Regions from separate parts of the Yersinia aldovae 670-83 genome, predicted to be linked through region 1. Evidence: predicted binding sites of a transcription regulator. Region 1 holds the regulator's gene; the other holds the start of a gene.

Region 1 (18,898 bases):
TTTCAGCAGTTAAACATCAGTGCGGCGCAGATTGAAGGGGACAGTTTCCATCGCTATACCCGCCCGGAGATGGATGCCGCAATCCGTAAGGCGCGGGATCAAGGCCGGCATATCAGCTATTTTGGCCCGGAAGCCAATGACTTTGGTCAGTTGGAGCAGAGTGTGGAGGAGTACGGCAAAAGCGGCACCGGGCGCTCACGTAAATATCTCCATACCTATGATGAAGCCGTGCCTTACAACCAGATCCCCGGCACGTTTACTCCGTGGGAGGCACTGCCGCAGCCCACCGATGTTTTGTTTTACGAAGGGCTGCATGGCGGTGTTGTCACTGAACATCATGATGTCGCAAAGCACGTTGATTTATTGGTTGGCGTAGTACCGATAGTCAATTTGGAGTGGATTCAAAAACTGGTGCGCGATACCGGAGAGCGCGGCCATTCCCGTGAGGCGGTGATGGATTCGGTGGTGCGGTCGATGGATGATTACATCAACTACATTACGCCACAGTTCTCACGCACCCATATTAACTTCCAACGCGTTCCGACGGTTGATACCTCTAACCCCTTTGCTGCCAAAGCTATTCCGTCACTGGATGAAAGTTTTGTTGTTATTCACTTTCGTGGGTTGGATCAAATCGATTTCCCTTACTTGCTGGCGATGCTGCAAGGCTCATTTATCTCCAATATCAATACATTGGTCGTGCCGGGCGGGAAGATGGGGCTGGCGATGGAGCTGATTATGGCGCCGTTGGTGCAGCAACTACTGGAAGGTAAGAAGATAGGCAACTGATTAAAGAATAAACCCATAACCTATTCAGCAAGGTTATGGGTCAGCACTTTTACGCGATGTCACGAATTTCAAAACTGTGGGTAATGGTTGCGGCCTTCCCCAGCATTAAAGAAACCGAGCAATACTTCTCAGCCGAAAGCTCAACCGCACGCTTAACGATATTATCCGTCAGGCCTTTACCGCTGACGATAAAATGCAAGTTGATGTGCGTAAACAACCGTGGTGCTTCTTCCCGACGCTCCGAGGTTAATTTGACCTCACAATCGCGCACATCGTTACGCCCTTTCTGTAAGATAGAAACGACATCAATTGCACTACAGCCACCGGCTGACATCAACAACATTTCCATCGGACTGGGTGCTTTGTCTCCCGCATTCCCATCCATCAAAACCTGATGACCAGATGCGGATTCACCTAAAAATGTCAGCCCCTCAACCCACTTTACTCGTGCCTGCATAACGCATACTCCCGGTTAAATTTTCCGCTTCAGACTACCCTTTCATTTATAAACTGGCAATGTAACCCGATGTTCATCATGCTGAAGCGATACAACACAAGACACTGGCCTCATCCTGTGCTACAAACAGGATCGAAAGTGATGCTTCTAGCATTAAATAGGGTAGCTTCCAATACTCAGTGAAGGGTTTCTATCCGGTACGTATCTTGGCTATACCTTTCGGCAGTTGAGCAAATTAATATGCTATACCCGATAGATTCTAAGTTGTCGGATATAAAGAACGTGTATTTTATAAGCACGCCGTACAGGGAACTCTGAGCCCTGTTAAGTTAGGCAGCGATAACAACAGAGGATAACAGCGAATGGTTCTCGGCAAGCCACAAACAGACCCGACTCTCGAATGGTTCCTGTCTCATTGCCATATCCACAAATATCCATCGAAAAGTACGCTAATTCACCAAGGTGAAAAGGCCGAAACGCTTTACTACATCGTGAAAGGCTCCGTTGCGGTGCTTATCAAAGATGAAGAAGGTAAAGAGATGATTCTCTCCTATCTGAATCAGGGAGATTTCATCGGCGAGCTTGGATTATTTGAAGAAGGCCAAGAACGTAGTGCCTGGGTTAGAGCAAAAACCGCCTGTGAAGTGGCTGAAATTTCTTACAAAAAATTCCGTCAATTGATTCAGGTTAATCCAGATATCTTGATGCGCCTGTCTTCACAAATGGCGAATCGCTTACAGATAACGTCTGAGAAAGTGGGTAACCTCGCTTTCCTTGATGTAACGGGGCGCATTGCACAAACACTGCTTAATCTGGCAAAACAACCTGATGCCATGACCCACCCAGATGGGATGCAGATTAAAATTACCCGCCAGGAAATTGGTCAAATAGTTGGCTGCTCCCGCGAAACTGTGGGGCGGATACTAAAAATGCTCGAAGATCAAAACCTGATCTCCGCGCACGGTAAAACGATCGTCGTTTACGGCACTCGTTAATTCCCATAAAACCGGTGCGGAGACTATCGGCACCGGTTTTTTCTGTCATGTTGTGAATCATAAATTCCTGAGGCCAGCATGAATTGGCAACAGCTTATTTATCATTCTGAAATTATTTATAAACCTGATGTTAATTATGCACTCCGCCAAACATGGGTTCCCTGTCCAACGGCAGCGTTAGGCTTTTCCTCGGCAAGCGGCAAAAAGCTTCTCAATTATGTTGTCTAGCCTTTTATCAAGCCAGCAATCGCTTTTTCCAACCGCACCATTCCTTGCTTAATATCTTCCACGTCAATAACCAACGATGGCGCGAACCGCAGCACATCCGGCCCGGCATTGAGGATCATCAAACCATTGGCCGCAGCGGCGTTTAAAAACTCCCGCGCCCGACCACGGTATTGCGCTGTTAGCTCTGCGCCAATTAACAACCCCATGCCACGGATGTCACTGAAGAGCTGATACTTGCTGTTGATATCATGCAGAGCCTGCACAAACAGACCGTGGCGCTGTTCTATACCATTAAGTACCTCAGGGGTATTAATCACATCCAGCGCTGCCTCAGCAACGGCACAAGCCAGAGGATTGCCGCCGTAGGTTGTGCCGTGAGTGCCGACAGCCATTACTGAGGCAATCTCTGCGGTGGTCAGCATCGCACTGATAGGGAAGCCGCCGCCTAAGGCTTTCGCGGTGGTCAGAATGTCAGGGGTCACACCATAGTGCATATAAGTAAACAGCTTACCGCTACGCCCCATGCCGCTTTGCACTTCGTCAAAGACCAATAGCGCCTTATATTGATCGCACAAATCGCGCACACCTTGCAGGAATTCAGGATTCGCCGAGGTAATGCCGCCTTCGCCCTGAATTGGCTCAAGTACCACCGCGCAGGTATGATCGTCCATAACGGCTTTCACCGCCGCCAAATCATTAAACGGCACATGGACGATATCGGCAGGTTTTGGGCCAAAACCATCGGAATATTTCGGCTGGCCGCCAACCGATACGGTAAACAGGGTGCGGCCATGAAACGCATTGTGGAAAGCAATAATTTTGGTTTTATACGGGCTGTAGCGCTCAATGGCGTAATGGCGAGCTAACTTAAACGCTGCCTCATTTGCTTCACCGCCAGAGTTAGCGAAAAACACCCGATCCGCAAAGGTGGCAGCAATCAATTTTTGCGCCAAACGCAGGGCCGGTTCGTTGGTGAATACGTTGCTGGTATGCCATAACATTTCACCTTGTTGATGCAGTGCGGCAACCAGCGCCGGATGACAATGCCCCAGCGCAGTAACCGCAATTCCGCCAGCAAAATCAATATATTCAGCACCTTGCTGGTCCCACACTCGGCTGCCCTTTCCCTTGACCGGAATGAACTGCGCCGGCGCATAAACAGGCAAAATAACTTGATCGAATGTACTGCGAGTTACTGCTAATTTATCTGTCATTGCGCTATCCACCGTGATAAACCATTAAGCTGCCAATTGCTGGCGCATGAAAATATAATCACAAAATATGCATAAAAAGTCATAATCAAGCAAACAAAAAGATCATTTTATTAGTGAAATCAACCTAACATTTTAATTTTTAAGGAAATTATCTAATAATTGATGGCCTTGCTCGCTAAGAATACTTTCGGGATGGAACTGCACTCCCTCCAACGGCAAGGTGCGATGGCGAACCCCCATGATTTCATCCATCACACCGTCTTGTTCCGTCCATGCCGTCAGCTCAAAGCAGTCGGGCAGTGAGTCAGCGGCAATCACCAGAGAGTGATAGCGGGTAACCGTTAGCGGCAGATTAAGACCACGGAACACCCCCTGCCCACGATGACAAATAGCGCTGGTTTTACCGTGCATCACCTGCCTGGCCCGCACTACGCGCGCGCCAAATGCCTGCCCCAGCGCCTGATGGCCGAGGCAAACACCAAGAATGGGTAATTTATCCGCAAAATGGCGGATGGCCGCTAAAGAAATCCCAGCCTCATTCGGCGTGCAAGGGCCGGGGGAGATAACCAGATGGGATGGCGCTAATCTTTCAATATCAGCCAGTTGCAGTTCATCATTTCGCTTAACCACCACTTCGGCACCCAGTTCACAAAAATACTGGTACAGGTTGTAGGTAAATGAATCGTAATTGTCGATCAATAACAGCATTTCATATCCAAGAATCAAGTTAACGCTTGCGCCCACCAGTAATCGAACCCAGTACGCCGCGCAAAATTTGCCGCCCCAAATCCCGCGCCATGCTTTTGGCCGCAGTCTGGACAATACCATCCCGCTTGCCACCCCGTGGGCCAGTGGAGCCAAACAGTAAATCATTCAGCCCATCCATTAAACCGCCGCCCTGAGTTTCAGGCTGCTGCGGTGCTGTCGCGCCGCCCGGAGCCGCATCGCCCAAGGTGGAAGAGCCACCTGCGGATAATTTCTCGTAAGCCGACTCGCGATCCACCATCTCTTCATAGCGGCCATACAGCGGTGAATGATTGATGGCATGATTACGTGCCGCAGCATCCAATGCGCCCATTTTCGATTGTGGAGCGATAACCATAGCGCGTTCAACCACATTCGGCCGCCCTTTCTCATCGAGAAAAGAGATCAACGCTTCACCCACACCCAACTCGGTAATTACCTGTTCGGCGCTGAAAGCCGGGTTCGCGCGCATGGTTTGGGCCGCCGCTTTAACCGCTTTTTGATCCCGTGGAGTAAAAGCACGCAGCGCGTGTTGCACCCGATTACCCAATTGGCCGAGAATATTATCCGGAATATCTAACGGGTTTTGTGTCACGAAATAGATACCGACCCCTTTTGAGCGAATCAGTCGTACCACTTGCTCGACTTTATCCACCAGCGCCGCCGGCGCATCATTGAACAGCAAATGGGCTTCATCAAAGAAAAAGACCAGCTTAGGTTTATCCATATCGCCCACTTCTGGCAATTGTTCGAATAATTCAGCCAGCAGCCACAGTAAAAAAACGGCGTACAGTTTTGGCTGATTAATTAATCGATCCGCTGCCAGTAAGTTGATAACACCTTGCCCATGACTATCGGTTTGCATTAAATCATGGATATCCAACATCGGCTCACCGAAGAACTGATTTGCGCCCTGCTGTTCCAATTGCAGCAGACCGCGCTGGATAGCACCTATCGAGGCGGGGGTGATATTGCCGTATTGTGTGCGGAACTGCTTGGCATTGTCCCCGACATACTGAACGATCGCCCGCAAGTCTTTCATATCGAGCAGCAGCAGGTTGTTGTCATCGGCGATTTTGAACACCAACTGCAACACGCCGCTTTGCACGTCATTTAGATCAAGCAGACGCCCCAGCAGCAGCGGGCCAAGATCAGAAATGGTGGCTCGGATCGGGTGACCCTTCTCAGCGAAAATATCCCACGGCACAATCGGACATGCTTGTGGCTGCCAGTCAGTCACCCCAATGGCCGCCAGTCGTGTTTGCAGCTTCTCCGACCCAACTCCTGCCGCACCGATGCCGGATAAATCTCCTTTCACATCCGCCAGAAATACCGGCACGCCAATGCGGGAGAATTGCTCGGCCATCTTTTGTAAGGTGACCGTTTTACCCGTGCCGGTCGCACCAGTAATCAGGCCATGTCGGTTAGCCAGTGCCGATAAAATCACTAAATCCTGTACGGGCTGCGCCTTCGCGATAAGTAATGTTTCGCTCATAAACCGTTACCCCAAACTGAGACAGATACTTGATTATAAGCACGCGGTTGGGACAAACGGATTAATTTCTGGCAGGAACAGGATTTAAGCAATAAGGGAACCAGCCTTCAGGGGATTGAAGGCTGGTCTGGGTAATTAAGGTAAAACTTTCGCTGACAGGATGGTGATCGGCTTAACCGGCACATTCTGGTACGGGCCAACGTTTTCGGTCTGAACCTGAGAAATTTTCTCTACCACATCCATCCCTTTAACCACTTTACCGAACACGGCATAACCGAAGTCACGCTGACCGTGATCGAGGAAAGCATTGTCTGCCACGTTCAGGAAAAACTGGCTGGTGGCGCTGTCTTTATCGGCGGTGCGGGCCATCGAGATGGTGCCGCGCAGGTTACGTAGGCCATTATCCGCTTCATTTTTGATTGGTGTTTTAGCCGTTTTTTGTTTGAAGTCAGCCGTAAATCCGCCGCCCTGCACCATAAAACCTGGAATAACACGGTGGAAAATAGTGTTGTTGTAATAACCGTTGTTAACATAATCAACGAAATTCTGGGTCGAAACCGGGGCCTTCTGGCTATTGAGTTCCAACTCAATATTCCCAACCGATGTCGTTAACAACACATGAGGCTCACTGGCAGCTAAAGCAGCAGGTGCCACGGCGCTGAGGGAACAAATTGCAATGAAGGTCACTAGAGTACGTTTGAACATTAACGGTTCCTTTCTGTGGGATGCGAACAACGGAAAAGCGCTTTGATTCTAGAGAGCTGATCGTCGCAATGCCACCCATTTACCGATATTTACGTAACAGAATGCGCATTTTCACCGAAATCTTATAATATCGGGCGATTAACCGCCCCAAGACCGCCCATTAGACAAATTAACGCATTCACCCAATCCCAGGCAACAGTGGAATTCTGCAATCAGGATCACGTCTTGCTGATCCCCCGACGTCCAAACTGCCGCTTTTGTGAGTAATATCGCATTTTGTTTTTGACCATTCGTTAATCTCCCTCAAATGAGAGCGCTCTCATTTTAAATTAATCCCTTTTGAGGCCACGTTATGAAAACCTTTAAAATTGCCATTATTGGTGGCGGCAGTAGCTATACACCGGAGTTGGTTGATGGACTGATTCAACGGATCAATGAGTTGCCGGTCACTGAATTGGCACTGGCTGATGTAGAACTGGGCCGTCAAAAAGTAGAGATTATTGCCGCACTCACCCGCCGGATGCTGGCACGCCACGGGCTGGAACACGTTAATGTCAGCGTTCACTTCTCGCTGGATAGCGCCATTGAAGGGGCCAGCTTTGTGCTGACGCAGTTCCGGGTTGGGCAGTTACCCGCACGAGCGGCAGATGAGCGCTTGGGGCTGAAATACAACCTGCTGGGTCAGGAAACAACCGGGGTGGGGGGTTTTGCCAAAGCACTGCGCACTATTCCAGTGATGCTGGATATCGCGTCGAAAGTCGAACGACTGGCACCGGATGCCTGGATTATCAACTTCACTAATCCGGCCGGAATCGTCACCGAAGCCGTTTCTCGTTATAGTAAAGCAAAAATCATTGGTTTGTGTAATGTCCCAATCAGTATGCATCATATGATAGCTAATTTGCTAAAAGCGCCTTATGAAGATATCCAACTGCGCTTTGCCGGGCTGAACCATATGGTATGGGTGCATGAGGTGTTACAGCAGGGTAAAGATGTCACCGCCGAGGTGCTGAATATGCTGTGTGATGGTGCCTCACTGACCATGAACAATATCAAGGAAGCGCCTTGGCCACCGGAGTTCCTGCGAGCTATGGGCGCGATTCCTTGCCCGTATCACCGCTATTTCTACCAGACTCAGGATATGCTGGCAGAAGAGATGGCGGCTGCCGCAGAGCGCGGGACGCGGGCCGAACAAGTGATGCAGGTAGAAAAGGCGTTGTTTGAGCTGTACGCTGATCCCCATCTGGACAGTAAACCCGAGCAGCTCAGTTTCCGCGGTGGATCGTTTTATTCTGAAGTCGCACTGGAGCTTATTCGCGCAATCCATAATAATTTGGGTACACAATTAGTTGTCAATACAACAAACCGTGGTGCGATTCGCGGATTATCTGACAATTCTGTGGTAGAAACTAACTGCATTATTGATGCTCAGGGTGCCCATCCGCTCACCTTCGGCCCATTGCCGGTTTCTATGCATGGACTGACTCAGCAAGTGAAAGCCTATGAACGTTTGACGATTGAAGCGGCGGTGCACGGTGACCGTCGCAGCGCCTTGCTGGCATTAGTGACCAACCCACTGATCGGTAATGCCAGCATTGCCCAGCCGTTATTAGAAGAGGTTCTACTGGTCAACAAACCTTACCTGCCTCAGTTCAAAGATTTGTAACATTAACTCATTTTATACCCAACGTAATTGGAGTCGCAGGTAGGTAGCAAACGAATGAATCCCGATGAGCTTACTCAAGTAAGTGACTCGGGTGAGTAAGTGGAGCTAACTCTCTGCGTCTTCAGGCACAAAGGGGATTGGAGCAAGATGATGGTCACACTAGAAGACGTCGCGGCATTAGCCGGGGTTTCCCGTGCTACGGTTTCCCGCGTGGTCAACGGTGATACCAATGTCAAAACGCCAACCCGCGAGAAAGTTGAGCAAGCCGTCGCGGTTCTGGGTTATACCCCTAATCCTGCGGCACGCGCGCTGGCCTCCAGCCAGAGCAATACGCTGGGGCTGGTGACCACCTCTTATCGGGGGGGGTTTTTTGGTGCGTTGATGGATTTTGTGCAAACAGAAACTGAATCTCAGGGTAAGCAGCTCCTGGTGACTCAGGGGCGAGATAACGCCGAGAAGGAGTGGCAGGCCATTCAGCGGCTGTATAACTTGCGCTGTGATGGCTTAATTTTGCATGTGCGTTTTCTCAGTGATGAGAAGTTGCGCCAACTTGCCGCAGCAGATCGGCCCTTCGTGTTGCTTGACCGGCTGGTTCCGGGCCTTGAAGCCCGCTGTGTCACCTTCGATCACCGCAGTGCCAGCCAGATGGCAACACAGGTACTTATTGATGCGGGTCACCGCGATATCGCCTGTATCAGCGGATCGGCCCAGCGCTATTCCAGTTTGCTGCGTCGTCAGGGTTTCATTGATGCCATGCAATTGGCCGGTTTGGAACCGGTCGCCAGTGTGGAAGGCGTTTATGATTTAGAAAGTGGCTACCAGCGAGCAGATGAAATCCTGCAACAACCCCGCCTGCCGACAGCGATTTATTGTTGTAACGAAGAAATGGCCATTGGTGCGCTGCTGGCTATCAACAAACACCATTTGCAAGTGCCACAAGATATCTCACTGATCTGCTATGACAGCGGTGAACGCGCCCCGTTTGTTTGCCCGGCGTTAACCAGTTTGCATTTCCCCATTGTGGAAATGGCGCAATACGCCACCCGACTGCTAATTAACCCACTGATTACCAACGCCAACTTCCCGCCCACGATTGTGATACGTAATTCGGTTATGCCGCCTAAAAAGAGCCTTTAACGAACGGTAATTCATTGAAAAAGGTGGCAAGCCAATGCCTGCCACCCAGCTAATTTCACGCGGGAATTCCGATTAGAACGTCACATTCAGTTTTGCCCAAAAGGTACGGCCCGGCTCGTTCACTGCGGTATTGGTGGAATAACCAAATCCGCTGTTACCCGCTAGATTGAGGTGCTCGCTGTAAGCTTTATTCAGCAAATTATCCACGCCGCTACTGATTTTCACTTGTTGGGTCAACTTGTAGGCCACATTAGCGGACAGGACGCCAAAACCGGCACTGTCAGCAAAGTCTTTGCCAACCACATTCCCCTCGTTAATCGCAACCCGATGCTGGCTACTGACCAGCCGCCATAGTGCGGTGCTGCTCCAACTGCCGGTTTCATAGGTCAGCCCCAAGCGTGCTTCCAGTGGGGGGATTTGCGGCAAGGGGCGGTTGTTACTGGTATTTTCCCCCCAGGCATAAGCCACACTGGCATCGGTTTTCCAATGGTCACTGAACGCATACCCGGCCCCCATCTCTGCTCCCATGATGGTGGCATTGATATTTTCCGCCTGACTGATACGCAGGTTTTTCGGGTCATACTTGAACAGAATAAAATCGTTAACCCGGCCCAAATAAGCCGATATCCAACCATTTAGCTGCTCGCCACTATATTGGGTACCGATATCAAGCTGAGTGGTTTTCTCACTGGCGACGCCCTCAAAAGCACTGCCGAACCCGGTAGGCCCAACTTTCGGTGAAAACAGCTCCCAGTAATCAGGAAAACGCTCAGTATGGCCCAATCCGGCGTACCACATGACAGGCAGGTCAGCCAGATTATGTTCAAAACGCATGAAACCGGCTGGCAGCGTAGCTGAGCGTGTCGGTTCATCGGCACGGGTGTAATTTGTGACGTGGTGATGGTCAATACGGGCACCGGTAATCAGTTTATCTTGCTCGCTGGCAGCCCAGGTCAACTCACCGAACATGCCATAATTATCGAAGCGGGCATTTTTACTCCAATTGCCTTGTTTATTTTTACGGTGCGTGTTGGTTTGCAGGTCTGTTCCCGCCTCCAGTTTAATGTCTTCCCACAACCAGGTCCCCATAACCCGGCCCCCCATTGTGCGCCGGTCCAGATTACTCGACATTGCCATCATCGGTGGGGTGCGTAATGTGTAGTTATCCATAATATGATTGACGTAGTTGTAATAAACTTTCGCTTCGATTTTATCTAACACGTCACCAATATTGGATTTCTCAAAACGCCCGCCCAGGCTTTCTCGCAAGAACTGAGAGCCGTCCATGCCACGCCCTGCATAGCTTGCTTCACCGTCGCCTTTACCTGCGGTGAGTTCAAGCAAGGTATCGGTATCCGGTGTCCAGCCCAACGCCATATCCGCATTCCATTTATCCCATTTCGACGGCACCCGAGTACCATTACCGTCTTTATAATCTCCGGCTTGAGACTGATTCCCCATCATACGCAAATAGCCTTGCTCGTTGCCCAGGCTGGCATCAATGTTTTTATCCCAGCGGCCATTAGAACCCACCAGTAAACTGGCATTTCCTTTGATACCCGCGTCGGCAAAATGGGGTTGTTCACGCTCAAACAAAATGGTTCCCGCAGACGCTCCCGGCCCCCACAGTACAGATTGTGGCCCTTTGACTACCGTTAACAGATCAAAACTCTCTGGTGAAATATACGATGTAGGCGCATCCATCCGTGATGGGCATGTTCCCAGCGTTTCAGCCCCATCCGTCAGAATCTTTATGCGCGAACCAAACATGCCACGGAAAACCACATCACCATTAGTTCCGCCATTGCGGATTTGCGAAAAACCGGGAATGGTTTTCAGATAGTCAGCACCATCACTCGCAGGCACGGGCTGGCGTGGCGTTTTAGGTGAGGTGACGATGGTGAGTGGCGAGAACGTTGGCGCAGTAACGGTAATGACATCAGCGTCATGGGCTTTTTGGGCGGAATCATCACCGATTGCGTTATTCGCCACCGGCTGATGGGTAACCCCGTTATCATGTTCCATAGCCAAAGCATTTAAGGCCAATACAGAAAGGGTCGTGGTTATTGCACATGCTAATAATGTTTTTTTAAAGATTTTATTCTTACCAGACATAACTATTCCTTGGGTAATACAAATCACTCCAGTAGGGAATTGTCCATACCAGAAAAAGGGGTTTATTTTTTATCGGATTATCAGGAATAGAAGAATGGAGGAGCGCGCGGTTGGTTTTCGGAATAGGTATCGTCAATAATTTTTGAATAGATGAATGAGGAGGGTGATACCTCAGCCAGCAGTAAGACGGCGCGAATATCGGCTTTAAAAGCCGTATTAAGCAACGGAAGGTGGATCAGTAATACACAATAGCCACAGGCGGCATGACCCATCATCATGTCATTATGGGTGGCCTCATGTTGCCCGGCATGGGTGGTCTGGGCGGTTTGGTTATCATGATGCGCCATCTCCGTGGCACAGTCGGTCTCCGACATGGCCGCGGTATTTTGCTCATACGAAAGCGCCAGTGAGGATGACACCACGGGAGCGATAAAGAGCATCAGAATCGCGGCTATCCCCAGCCAGGCGGAATAGCACCTTCTGCGATAATGCATTTGGCCTAATGGCATCCATGTACCAATGGCATGGCAACGGAAATCCCACGGTTCATCACGATAATTCCTTTATCTCAATATACCCTGCATACTTCAGACTGCATGTGTGCTGGTTGCCACGATCAACCCAATATTTTGATTTATAACAACTCATTGGGTTCATTGCATTGCCACCTTCCTGCAATTCGAATTATTTTGGGTATAACAAAAATACAATTGATTACTCTACTGTTTTATTGACAGTTTTTATTGGCGCTGACAGTTCGAGTTCGTGGGAGATCATATATGAACCAGGCTTAACGCGGTGTCAATTCTCATTAAAATAAGAGTATTTCTCATTTGTTCCGAGTCAGAATCTGTGATGCCTCACTATTATTCGCAACAACATCATATCAATTGCATTAAAAGTTGGATATACATCACAAAATATAGCAATGCCTGTGCTAGGATCCGCCGCCTTAGAGCTGGAAACTGGTTTGATGCCTTTTTAGCCCTATGCCCGTTTTTAGCTATTATCTGTCTTTAACTCTTATTTATTTGATACTGACACACAGGCCTATTTATGAATAACAGCAATCGCATTCGGCTAACTTGGATCAGTTACTTTTCTTACGCCCTTACCGGTGCGTTAGTTATTGTCACCGGGATGGTGATGGGGAATATCGCAGAATACTTTAATCTGCCTATTGCCAGTATGAGTAACACATTTACTTTCCTTAACGCGGGCATTTTGATTTCAATCTTCCTCAATGCCTGGTTGATGGAAATCATTCCGTTAAAACGTCAGTTAGTGTTTGGTTTCATTCTGATGTTAATCGCAATTGCCGGATTAATGGTTGGGCATAATCTGATGGTCTTCTCCATCAGCATGTTTATCCTCGGGGTGGTCAGCGGGATAACCATGTCGATAGGTACCTTCCTGGTAACCCATATGTACGCAGGACGTCAGCGCGGTTCACGCCTGCTGTTTACTGACTCCTTCTTCAGTATGGCCGGGATGATCTTCCCGGTTGTGGCTGCCATGCTGCTGGCGCGGCATATCGAATGGTACTGGGTCTATGCCTGCATCGGCTTGTTGTATGTGGGGATTTTCGTGCTGACACTGTGCTCTGAGTTCCCGGTGCTGGGCCATAAAGCCACTGACCAGAGCAAGCCTGTCGCGAAAGAAAAATGGGGTATCGGCGTGCTGTTCCTGGCGATTGCCGCGCTATGTTATATCCTCGGCCAACTCGGTTTCATCCAGTGGGTGCCGGAATACGCCACCAAAACCTTCAATATGGATATCAGCCAGGCAGGCCAGTTAGTCAGTAATTTCTGGATTTCCTATATGATTGGGATGTGGGTATTTAGCTTTATCCTGCGTTTTTTCGATCTGCAACGCATCGTCACCGTGTTGGCGGCGTTGGCGACATTGTCGATGTATATGTTTGTTAGCACGGATAATCCAGAGCATCTGAGCTACTACATTCTGGCTTTGGGCTTTGTTTCCAGCGCAATTTACACCACGCTGATTACATTGGGTTCACTGCAAACCAAAGTGTCTTCGCCGAAACTGGTGAACTTCATTCTGACCTGCGGTACCGTCGGCACCATGCTGACCTTTGTGGTTACCGGCCCGATTGTGGCTAACAGTGGTGTACATGCCGCGCTGACAACAGCCAACGGCCTGTACCTTGCCGTGTTTGTGATGTGCCTGATTCTGGGCTTCTTCACCAAGCACCGTAGCCACGGCCATGAGACTCACTGATTAACCGGTTTTCCTGCCCTGCAGCCACTTAGATGCAGGGCAATACCTATTTGAAATTCACCACCTCTTCCTGACCGAGATAAATCCGGCTCTCTGCTGGCTGCGTTTTGGCAATTACCACGCCGTGACGAATAGAGTAGCGCACTGGCACCTGCCGCCGCACCGCATCAAAACCGCTTTCTGCGGGCAAAATAATCAGATTGGCGCGATTACCGGGCTGCAAACCATAATCCGATAAATTCATCGTTCTGGCGCTATTATGAGTTATCAGATTCAGCCCATCATTGATTTGGTCGTATCCCATCAATTGGCAAATATGCAGCCCCATATGCAATACCTGCAACATATTAGCCGTTCCCAACGGATACCACGGATCGAACACATCGTCATGACCGAAACAGACATTAATCTGTGCCGCCAACATCTCTTTCACCCGCGTAATGCCCCGCCGCTTGGGGTAAGTGTCAAAGCGCCCTTGCAGGTGGATATTGACTAAAGGATTAGCCACAAAGTTAATACCGGACAGCTTCAACAGGCGGAATAGCCGTGAAGTATAAGCGCCGTTATAAGAGTGCATCGCCGTGGTATGGCTGGCGGTCACGCGCGCACCCATGTTTTCCCGGTGCGCCAGTGCCGCCACTGTTTCAACAAAACGTGACTGCTCATCATCAATTTCATCGCAATGCACATCCACCAGCCGCTGATATTTTTGCGCCAGTGCAAAGGCGATATGCAACGACTCAATGCCATATTCGCGAGTAAATTCAAAATGAGGAATAGCGCCAACCACATCAGCACCCAGTCGCAGCGCCTCTTCCAAAAGTGCGGCACCATCCGGATAGGAGAGAATTCCCTCCTGCGGGAAGGCCACAATCTGCATATCCACCCACGGGCTGACTTCCTCTTTGACTTCCAACATGGCGCTTAAGGCCGTCAGGCTGGGGTCGGAAACATCCACATGGGTGCGCACATGCTGAATGCCATTGGCTATTTGCCACTTCAATGTTTGCCAGGCGCGCTGTTTAACATCTTCACGGGTCAGTAAGGCTTTACGCTCAGCCCAGCGCTCAATACCCTCAAACAAGGTGCCGGATTGGTTCCAGCTTGGCTGCCCGGCGGTTTGAGTGGTATCCAGATGAATATGCGGCTCGATAAATGGTGGCAGCGCCAAGCCGCCCTGCGCATCCAGCACGCCCGCACCGGTTGTCAGTTGTTCTGGTTGAGGCGAAATAGCACTGATTTTGCCATCAGCGATAGTTATCTGCCACCGCCCCGCTTGCCCGCTCAATCGCACATTATTAATCGTGGTGAGGAGATAATTTGGTAAGGATTGCGCTGTCATCGATGCCTCCGTGATCTTTTTTATATTCTTGCCATAACAAAAAGCTATTGGCTTTAGCTTACCCGACCAACCGCCCGCTGCCTGATTTTCTTTTTGATGATTTAAAATCTCAGACTGAAACCTTTCAGCTAAAGATGAACAAAATCCGCAACTTATCAAAAAACGTTTAAAATCATTTACCTACCACCTTAGAGGTATATGGAAAGCTAATTGATTTACATCAATAAGTGCGCTGCACGGAAGATTAAGGTGAAGGTAGAAAATTAAAAATTGAGGCAAAAATGAGCAAAGTCAAACTTGCCATCATCGGCAATGGCATGGTCGGCCACCGTTTTATCGAAGACTTATTAGATAAAGCGGATAAGGACCAATTTGAGGTAACCGTCTTTTGCGAAGAACCGCGCATCGCTTATGACCGGGTACATCTTTCTTCTTACTTCTCCCACCACACTGCGGAAGAACTGTCACTGGTTCGTGAAGGTTTTTATGAAAAGCACGGTGTCAAAGTGCTGGTTGGCGAACGCGCCATCACCATTAACCGCAAAGAGAAAGTTATCCACTCCAACAGCGGCCGCACTCTGTATTACGACAAGCTGATTATGGCGACCGGCTCCTATCCGTGGATCCCGCCGATTAAAGGCAGCGAAGGGCAAGACTGCTTTGTTTACCGCACCATTGAAGATTTAAATGCCATTGAAGCCTGTACTCGCCGCAGCAAACGTGGCGCGGTTATCGGTGGTGGATTGTTAGGGTTGGAAGCCGCCGGTGCGCTGAAAAGCCTCGGCGTGGAAACCCATGTCATTGAGTTTGCTTCGGTATTAATGGCAGAACAGCTTGACGCAATGGGCGGTGACCAACTGCGCCAGAAGATTGAGCGCATGGGCGTGAGAGTTCATACCGGTAAAAATACCCAAGAGATTGTTCACGCCGGGCAAAACAGCCGTAAAACCATGCTGTTTGCCGATGGTAGCCAGTTAGAAGTCGATTTTATTGTCTTTTCCACCGGTATCCGCCCACAAGACAAACTGGCTCACCAATGCGGTTTAGCCACAGCGCGCCGTGGTGGTATTGCTATCAATGATTATTGCCAAACCTCCGACCCCGATGTCTACGCCATTGGCGAGTGTGCCTCGTGGCAAGAACGCACCTTTGGCCTGGTCGCGCCGGGCTATAAAATGGCGCAAGTCACCGCTGATCATCTGTTAGGCCGCGAAAATGCCTTCCACGGTGCCGATATGAGCGCCAAACTCAAGCTCCTCGGTGTAGACGTCGGTGGGATTGGTGATGCTCACGGCCGCACTGAAGGCGCACGCAGCTACGTTTATCTGGATGAAAATAAAGAAATTTATAAACGGCTGGTGGTCAGCGCGGATAATAAAACCTTGCTGGGAGCTGTGCTGGTGGGTGATACCACCGATTACGGTAACCTGCTGCAATTAGCGCTGAATAATATTGAGCTACCGGAAAACCCCGACAGCCTGATTTTGCCAGCCCATGCGGGCAGCAAACCGGCGATGGGGGTTGATTCCCTACCAGATAGCGCGCAAATCTGCTCCTGTTTTGATGTGACCAAAGGCGATATTATTCAAGCCATTGGTCAGGGTTGCCACACCGTTGCCGCACTGAAATCTGCCACCAAAGCCGGTACTGGCTGCGGCGGCTGTATCCCGCTGGTAACACAAGTTCTCAATGCTGAACTGAGCAAGCAAGGCATTGAAGTCAATCATCATATCTGTGAACACTTCGCCTACTCGCGCCAAGAGCTGTATCACCTGATTCGGGTCGAAGGAATTAAAACCTTTGCCGCGCTGTTGGAAAAATACGGTAAAGGCTACGGCTGCGAAGTGTGTAAACCGACCATCGGCTCGCTGCTGGCCTCATGCTGGAATGAATATATATTGGAGCCGCAACATACCCCGTTGCAGGACACCAACGACAACTTCCTCGGCAATATCCAAAAAGACGGCACTTACTCGGTTATCCCGCGCTCACCGGGCGGCGAAATCACGCCGGATGGCTTGTTGGCCATAGGCCGTATCGCCAAACAATATAACTTGTATACCAAACTGACCGGCTCACAGCGCGTTGGGATGTTTGGCGCACAGAAAGATGATCTGCCGGCTATCTGGGCACAACTGATTGACGCGGGCTTTGAAACCGGACACGCCTATGCCAAAGCACTGCGTATGGCAAAAACCTGTGTCGGTAGCACCTGGTGCCGCTTTGGGGTTGGCGATAGCGTTGGCTTCGGTGTCGCGCTGGAACACCGCTATAAGGGCATTCGCACCCCGCACAAAATGAAATTTGGTGTTTCCGGCTGTACCCGTGAGTGTTCAGAAGCACAGGGCAAAGATGTCGGGATTATCGCCACCGAAAACGGCTGGAACCTGTATGTCTGCGGTAACGGCGGGATGAAACCACGTCATGCGGACTTACTGGCAGCGGATCTGGATGAAGAAACCCTAATGCGCTATCTCGACCGCTTTATGATGTTCTACATCCGTACCGCCGATAAACTGCAACGCACCTCAGTCTGGCTGGAAAGTCTGGAAGGTGGCATCGACTATCTGCGCGCGGTGATCCTTGATGACAAGCTGGGTATCAACGACCAATTGGAAACCGATATTGCCCGTTTGCGCGATAAAGTGACTTGCGAATGGAAAGCCACCGTCGAAAATCCGGCCGCACAAGTTCGTTTTGCCCACTTTATCAACAGCCCGCAGCGCGACCCGAATGTACAAGTGGTGCCAGAACGCGACCAACATCGCCCGGCCCGTCCGGATGAACGCATCCCTGTTCGGGTGCTGGAACTGGAGGATAACTTATGAGTCAGTGGATTCCACTTTGCCCATTAGCCGATATTTTGCCCGGTAGCGGCGTATGTGGCCTGATTGGTGAGCATCAAGTCGCGGTATTCCGGCCTTATGCGGACGAACAGGTGTTTGCCATTAGCAACATTGACCCCTTCGCTCAGGCCAGTGTGCTCTCGCGCGGATTAATTGCAGAACATCAAGGTGATTTGTGGGTGGCCAGCCCACTGAAAAAACAACATTTTCGCCTGCATGATGGCTTCTGTCTGGAAGATGAAACGCGCTCGGTTGCCCATTTTGATGCGCGGGTTCGCGACGGCATAGTGCAAGTCAAAGCGTGATAGATAACAGTTATCCGGCCAGTGCCGGATAACCACAAAATAACTCTCGATCACAGGTATGAGTATGTATACAGATACAATTAACAAATGCGCGGCCAACGCGGCCCGCATCGTCAAACTGGCAAAAGAAAGCCCGCTGGGATTTTGGATTGGTTCAGCGATGGCCGGTGCTTATGTCGGCCTTGGCATTATTCTGATTTTTACCTTGGGCAATCTGATTGACCCCGCTTACCGCCCATTAGTCATGGGGGCCACCTTTGGTCTGGCGCTGACTTTAGTGATTATCGCTGGTTCTGAGCTATTTACCGGCCACACCATGTTCCTGACCTTTGGGGTCAAGGCAGGCACGATTAAATCCAGTCAAATGTGGGCTGTACTGCCACAAACCTGGCTGGGGAATCTGCTGGGTTCTGTTTTTGTTGCCCTGCTTTATTACTACGGCGGCGGTAACCTGCTGTCAGTGGATACTAGTTTGGTGCACACTGCGGCGCTGGCAAAAACCTCTGCGCCTGCTATGACCTTATTCTTTAAGGGTGTACTATGTAACTGGCTGGTTTGTCTGGCGATCTGGATGGCAATTCGGGTAGAAGGTGCCGCTAAATTTATCGCTATTTGGTGG
Region 2 (4,313 bases), 390 kb from region 1:
CTCACCTGATGAATAAGCCGCAAAAGCTGGTGGCCGTCGGGGAGATTGGCCTGGATCTCTATATGGATGAGCCACAGTATCCCCGTCAGTTGACGCTATTGAAGGCTCAACTAACGTTGGCGAAACAGTATGATTTACCGGTTATTTTGCATTCACGGCGTTCGCACGACCAGTTGGCTTCTGTACTGCGCAAGGCGGCATTACCCCGCACCGGTGTTGTACACGGCTTCGCTGGCAGTTTGTCGCAGGCACTGGCATTTATTCGCTTGGGCTATTATATCGGCGTGGGTGGGACGATTACTTATGAGCGAGCGCAGAAAACCCGCAAGGTAATGGCTGAATTACCCCTGTCTGCACTGTTATTAGAAACTGACGCTCCAGATATGCCACTGGCAGGTTTTCAGGGTCAACCCAATCGGCCTGAGCGCGCGGCTGATGTATTTAACGTATTGTGCGAGTTACGTCCGGAAGATCCGCTTGAGATTGCCCGGCACTTATTGGAAAACAGTCAGCGTGTGTTTCCATTGCTGTTCGTCGATAAACCTCTGCTTTAGCTTAAACGTGCCGATTGAAATATAAATATCACGCTAATTATTAGCCCAAGCCCATTACTGATGATTTTTAATGTGACACTTGTCACACTTATGTTTATCCAGTTGCTCTCAGTTGTGTTTATTTGTGACAGAGATTGTTTGATAGCCAGGTCATGTCGGTATAATCCTCCCAAAATTATTTCAATTTAATTAATGATTTCACTATTAGGGATATCGACATGCTCATGAGTTTGGTCGGAATGGCAGTACTGATATTAATAGCCGTACTTCTTTCAAGTAATTTTAGGGCGATTAATATCCGCACTGTCGTCGGTGCATTTATTATCCAGATAGCGATTGGGGCACTGGTATTATATGTGCCAATTGGTCGCCGCATTTTGGGCGGCATGTCTGAAGGGGTCGCGAACGTCATTGCCTACGGCAACGAGGGGATCTCATTTATTTTTGGCGGTTTGGTTTCCGACAAAATGTTTGAAGTTTTTGGCAGTGGTGGTTTTGTCTTCGCCCTGAGAGTTTTGCCAGTCATTGTCTTTTTCTCATCATTGATTGCTGTTTTGTATTACCTCGGCATCATGCAAATCGTTATTAAAGTGTTGGGCGGTGGTTTGCAAAAGCTGCTGGGTACTTCACGTACCGAATCCCTTTCAGCTACCGCAAATATCTTTGTCGGGCAAACGGAAGCGCCGTTAGTGGTGCGCCCTTATATCGCTACGATGACGCAATCGGAACTGTTTGCCGTGATGTGCGGTGGTTTAGCTTCAGTCGCAGGCTCCGTTCTGGCCGGTTATGCCCAAATGGGGGTGCCATTGGAATATCTGATTGCCGCATCCTTTATGGCGGCTCCCGGCGGGTTGCTGTTTGCGAAATTGATGGTGCCCGAGACTGAAAAAACCCATGATAACGTCGATGCCACAACGCTGATTGCTGAAGATGAGCGCCCGGCTAACGTAATTGATGCCGCCGCATCCGGTGCGGCATCGGGTATGCAACTGGCGTTGAACGTCGGGGCGATGTTACTGGCCTTTATCGCACTGATTGCTTTGCTAAATGGTATTTTGGGGGGGATTGGCGGCTGGTTCGATTATCCACAATTGTCGCTGGAACTGATTCTGGGCTGGGTCTTCTCGCCAATCGCTTATCTCATTGGGGTGCCGTGGAGCGAAGCGATGGTGGCGGGTTCATTTATCGGCCAGAAGATTATCGTAAATGAATTCGTGGCATTTATGAATTTCGGCCAATACCTACAGGCAGAAGAGTTAGTGAAAGCGGCGGGTTTACAGGTGTTGTCTGACCACACTAAAGCCATTATCTCTTTCGCGCTGTGTGGTTTTGCCAACTTGTCTTCAGTGGCTATTTTGCTGGGGGGCTTGGGCAGCATGGCACCGAGTCGCCGTCATGATATCGCGCGCTTTGGCCTGAAAGCCGTAGCGGCAGGCACATTATCGAATTTGATGAGTGCGACAATCGCCGGTTTCTTCCTGGCGCTGTGATCAGGCTGATTGACTCGATATTTTGAAATTGGGCAGCGCCCATCACCGCCACCTATTCTGGTTTATAAGATCAGGTGTATGCGGCGGGTCTTGTGCGCTGTCCGTACCTATGTAGGTGCGCCTAATCGATCGGTTTTTCAGATGTATTTCTGCCCATAAGCTATTCTTGAAGCGAGTGGGCGTATCGCGCTTAGAAAGCCATAAAACAGGTTATTTTGTGATTCTAATCACATATAATCCCAGTCCGTTACAAGTTACTATTAATTATTGTGAAATTGAACACACCTCATGCGGCGATAACGTGTTCAAATAGAGCTATTGGCTTTTCTGATTGAAAGCCGAAAGTATGTCTATACCCAATGTTATTGGTGTTGTAGCCCGCCTGCAACATCATGCAAGAAGGGTAGTGCGGTGAGATGGATCTCAATTGCCACCCATACAAGGGGCTATCTTCAAGGAACCAAGTCCGCTCGCCAACGTATTGAGCCTCATAACCAAAGCTACCGGTAAGGTAACTTTGCGGGCTCAAAAATAAATGCTCAGTTTTGGCAAGGTGCCGGGGCTGAAATAGTGTTGGAGAGTTTTATGACCGATTTAACCGCCCACGCGACGTTGAACAATTATGCAAAACGCGCACTGAGTTTAATGGACTTAACCACCCTGAATGATGACGATACCGATCAAAAGGTGATCGCTTTGTGCCATCAGGCTAAAAGTCCGGCTGGCAATACTGCGGCCATCTGCATTTACCCCCGTTTTATCCCGGTTGCGCGTAAGGCGCTACGTGAGCAGGGTACACCTGAAATACGAATCGCAACGGTAACCAACTTCCCCCACGGCAATGATGACATTGCGATTGCACTGGCTGAAACCCGTGCCGCGATTGCTTATGGTGCCGATGAAGTCGATGTGGTCTTCCCTTACCGCGCGTTAATGGCCGGTAATGACAAAGTGGGCTTTGAGTTAGTGAAACAATGCAAAGAAGCTTGTGCAGCCGAAAATGTATTACTGAAAGTAATTATTGAAACCGGCGAACTGAAACAAGAACATTTGATTCGACAAGCGTCTGAAATTGCCATCAAAGCTGGCGCTGACTTTATTAAAACCTCCACCGGTAAAGTGCCTGTCAATGCCACACTGGAAAGCGCCGAAATTATGATGCGCACTCTCCGCGACTTGGGTGTGAGCAAATCTGTTGGTTTCAAACCCGCCGGCGGGGTGCGCACGGCTGAAGATGCCGCGCAATTCCTGCAATTGGCTGATCAACTGATGGGAGAAGGCTGGGCCGATGCGCGCCATTTCCGCTTTGGTGCGTCCAGTTTGCTGGGCAGCTTGCTGACTACATTGGGCCATCAGAGTGATGCCAAAAGCAGCGGTTACTGATTGCTTTCAACATAATTGAATTGCGAAAGCAGCCTATCGGCCGTTTTCATCCTATATTCAGGTCAAGCAGGGGGATGCCTTGTTTCTGGCACAAGAAATTATTCGTAAAAAACGCGACGGTCAGCCATTGAGCGAGGAAGAAATTCGTTTCTTTATCAATGGAATTCGCGACAACGTGGTTTCCGAAGGGCAAATTGCTGCTTTGGCGATGACCATCTATTTCCACGACATGAACATGCAAGAGCGCGTGGCGCTGACAATGGCGATGCGTGATTCTGGAGCAGTACTGAATTGGCAAAGCCTGAAACTGAATGGCCCGATTGTCGATAAACACTCCACCGGTGGAGTCGGTGACGTCACATCATTGATGCTCGGCCCGATGGTTGCCGCTTGTGGTGGCTATGTACCGATGATTTCTGGTCGTGGCTTGGGTCATACTGGCGGCACACTGGATAAGCTGGAAGCGATTCCGGGCTTTGATATTTTCCCTGATGATCAGACGTTCCGTAAAATCATTCAGGAGGTTGGTGTGGCAATTATCGGTCAGACCAGTTCGCTGGCCCCGGCAGATAAACGTTTCTATGCTACCCGTGATATCACTGCGACAGTGGACTCCATCCCGCTTATCACCGCCTCTATTCTGGCTAAAAAGCTGGCTGAAGGGTTGGATGCACTTGTGATGGATGTGAAAGTGGGGTCGGGTGCCTTTATGCCAACCTATCAGCTATCTGCCGATTTAGCACAGGCGATTGTCGGCGTGGCTAATGGCGCGGGTTGCAAAACTACCGCGCTGCTGACCGATATGAATCAGGTATTGGCTTCCAGTGCGGGTAATGCGGTTGAAGTCCGCGAAGCGGTGCGCTTCCTGACTGGCGAATATCGCAAC

The links. The regulator CRP, encoded in region 1, controls carbon source genes, mostly activating them, when cyclic AMP is high. The targets are predictions, from matches to a motif close to ATGTGANNNNNNTCACAT.
Region 2: a site for CRP is predicted at 625-642, ahead of AT01_RS15225 (NupC/NupG family nucleoside CNT transporter). Genes of this name have one in related genera too.

Annotation. Positions count from the first base shown of each region.
Region 1 covers NZ_CP009781.1:2,963,776-2,982,673, reverse strand. Annotated here, with positions in the region: gene AT01_RS13410 (phosphoribulokinase) at 1-789, shown strand, start outside; gene AT01_RS13405 (OsmC family protein) at 839-1,246, opposite strand; gene crp (cAMP-activated global transcriptional regulator CRP) at 1,609-2,241, shown strand; partial or broken gene AT01_RS22600 (hypothetical protein) at 2,320-2,424, shown strand; gene argD (bifunctional acetylornithine/succinyldiaminopimelate transaminase) at 2,466-3,683, opposite strand; gene AT01_RS13390 (aminodeoxychorismate synthase component II) at 3,816-4,391, opposite strand; gene AT01_RS13385 (helicase HerA-like domain-containing protein) at 4,411-5,922, opposite strand; gene ppiA (peptidylprolyl isomerase A) at 6,058-6,627, opposite strand; gene AT01_RS13375 (6-phospho-beta-glucosidase) at 6,980-8,293, shown strand; gene AT01_RS13370 (LacI family DNA-binding transcriptional regulator) at 8,444-9,430, shown strand; gene AT01_RS13365 (TonB-dependent copper receptor) at 9,503-11,545, opposite strand; gene AT01_RS13360 (DUF2946 domain-containing protein) at 11,626-12,054, opposite strand; gene tsgA (MFS transporter TsgA) at 12,602-13,786, shown strand; gene AT01_RS13350 (cytosine deaminase) at 13,833-15,128, opposite strand; gene nirB (nitrite reductase large subunit NirB) at 15,410-17,956, shown strand; gene nirD (nitrite reductase small subunit NirD) at 17,953-18,279, shown strand; gene nirC (nitrite transporter NirC) at 18,344-18,898, shown strand, end outside.
Region 2 covers NZ_CP009781.1:3,364,197-3,368,509, forward strand. Annotated here, with positions in the region: gene AT01_RS15220 (TatD family hydrolase) at 1-554, shown strand, start outside; gene AT01_RS15225 (NupC/NupG family nucleoside CNT transporter) at 773-2,044, shown strand; gene deoC (deoxyribose-phosphate aldolase) at 2,630-3,427, shown strand; gene deoA (thymidine phosphorylase) at 3,507-4,313, shown strand, end outside.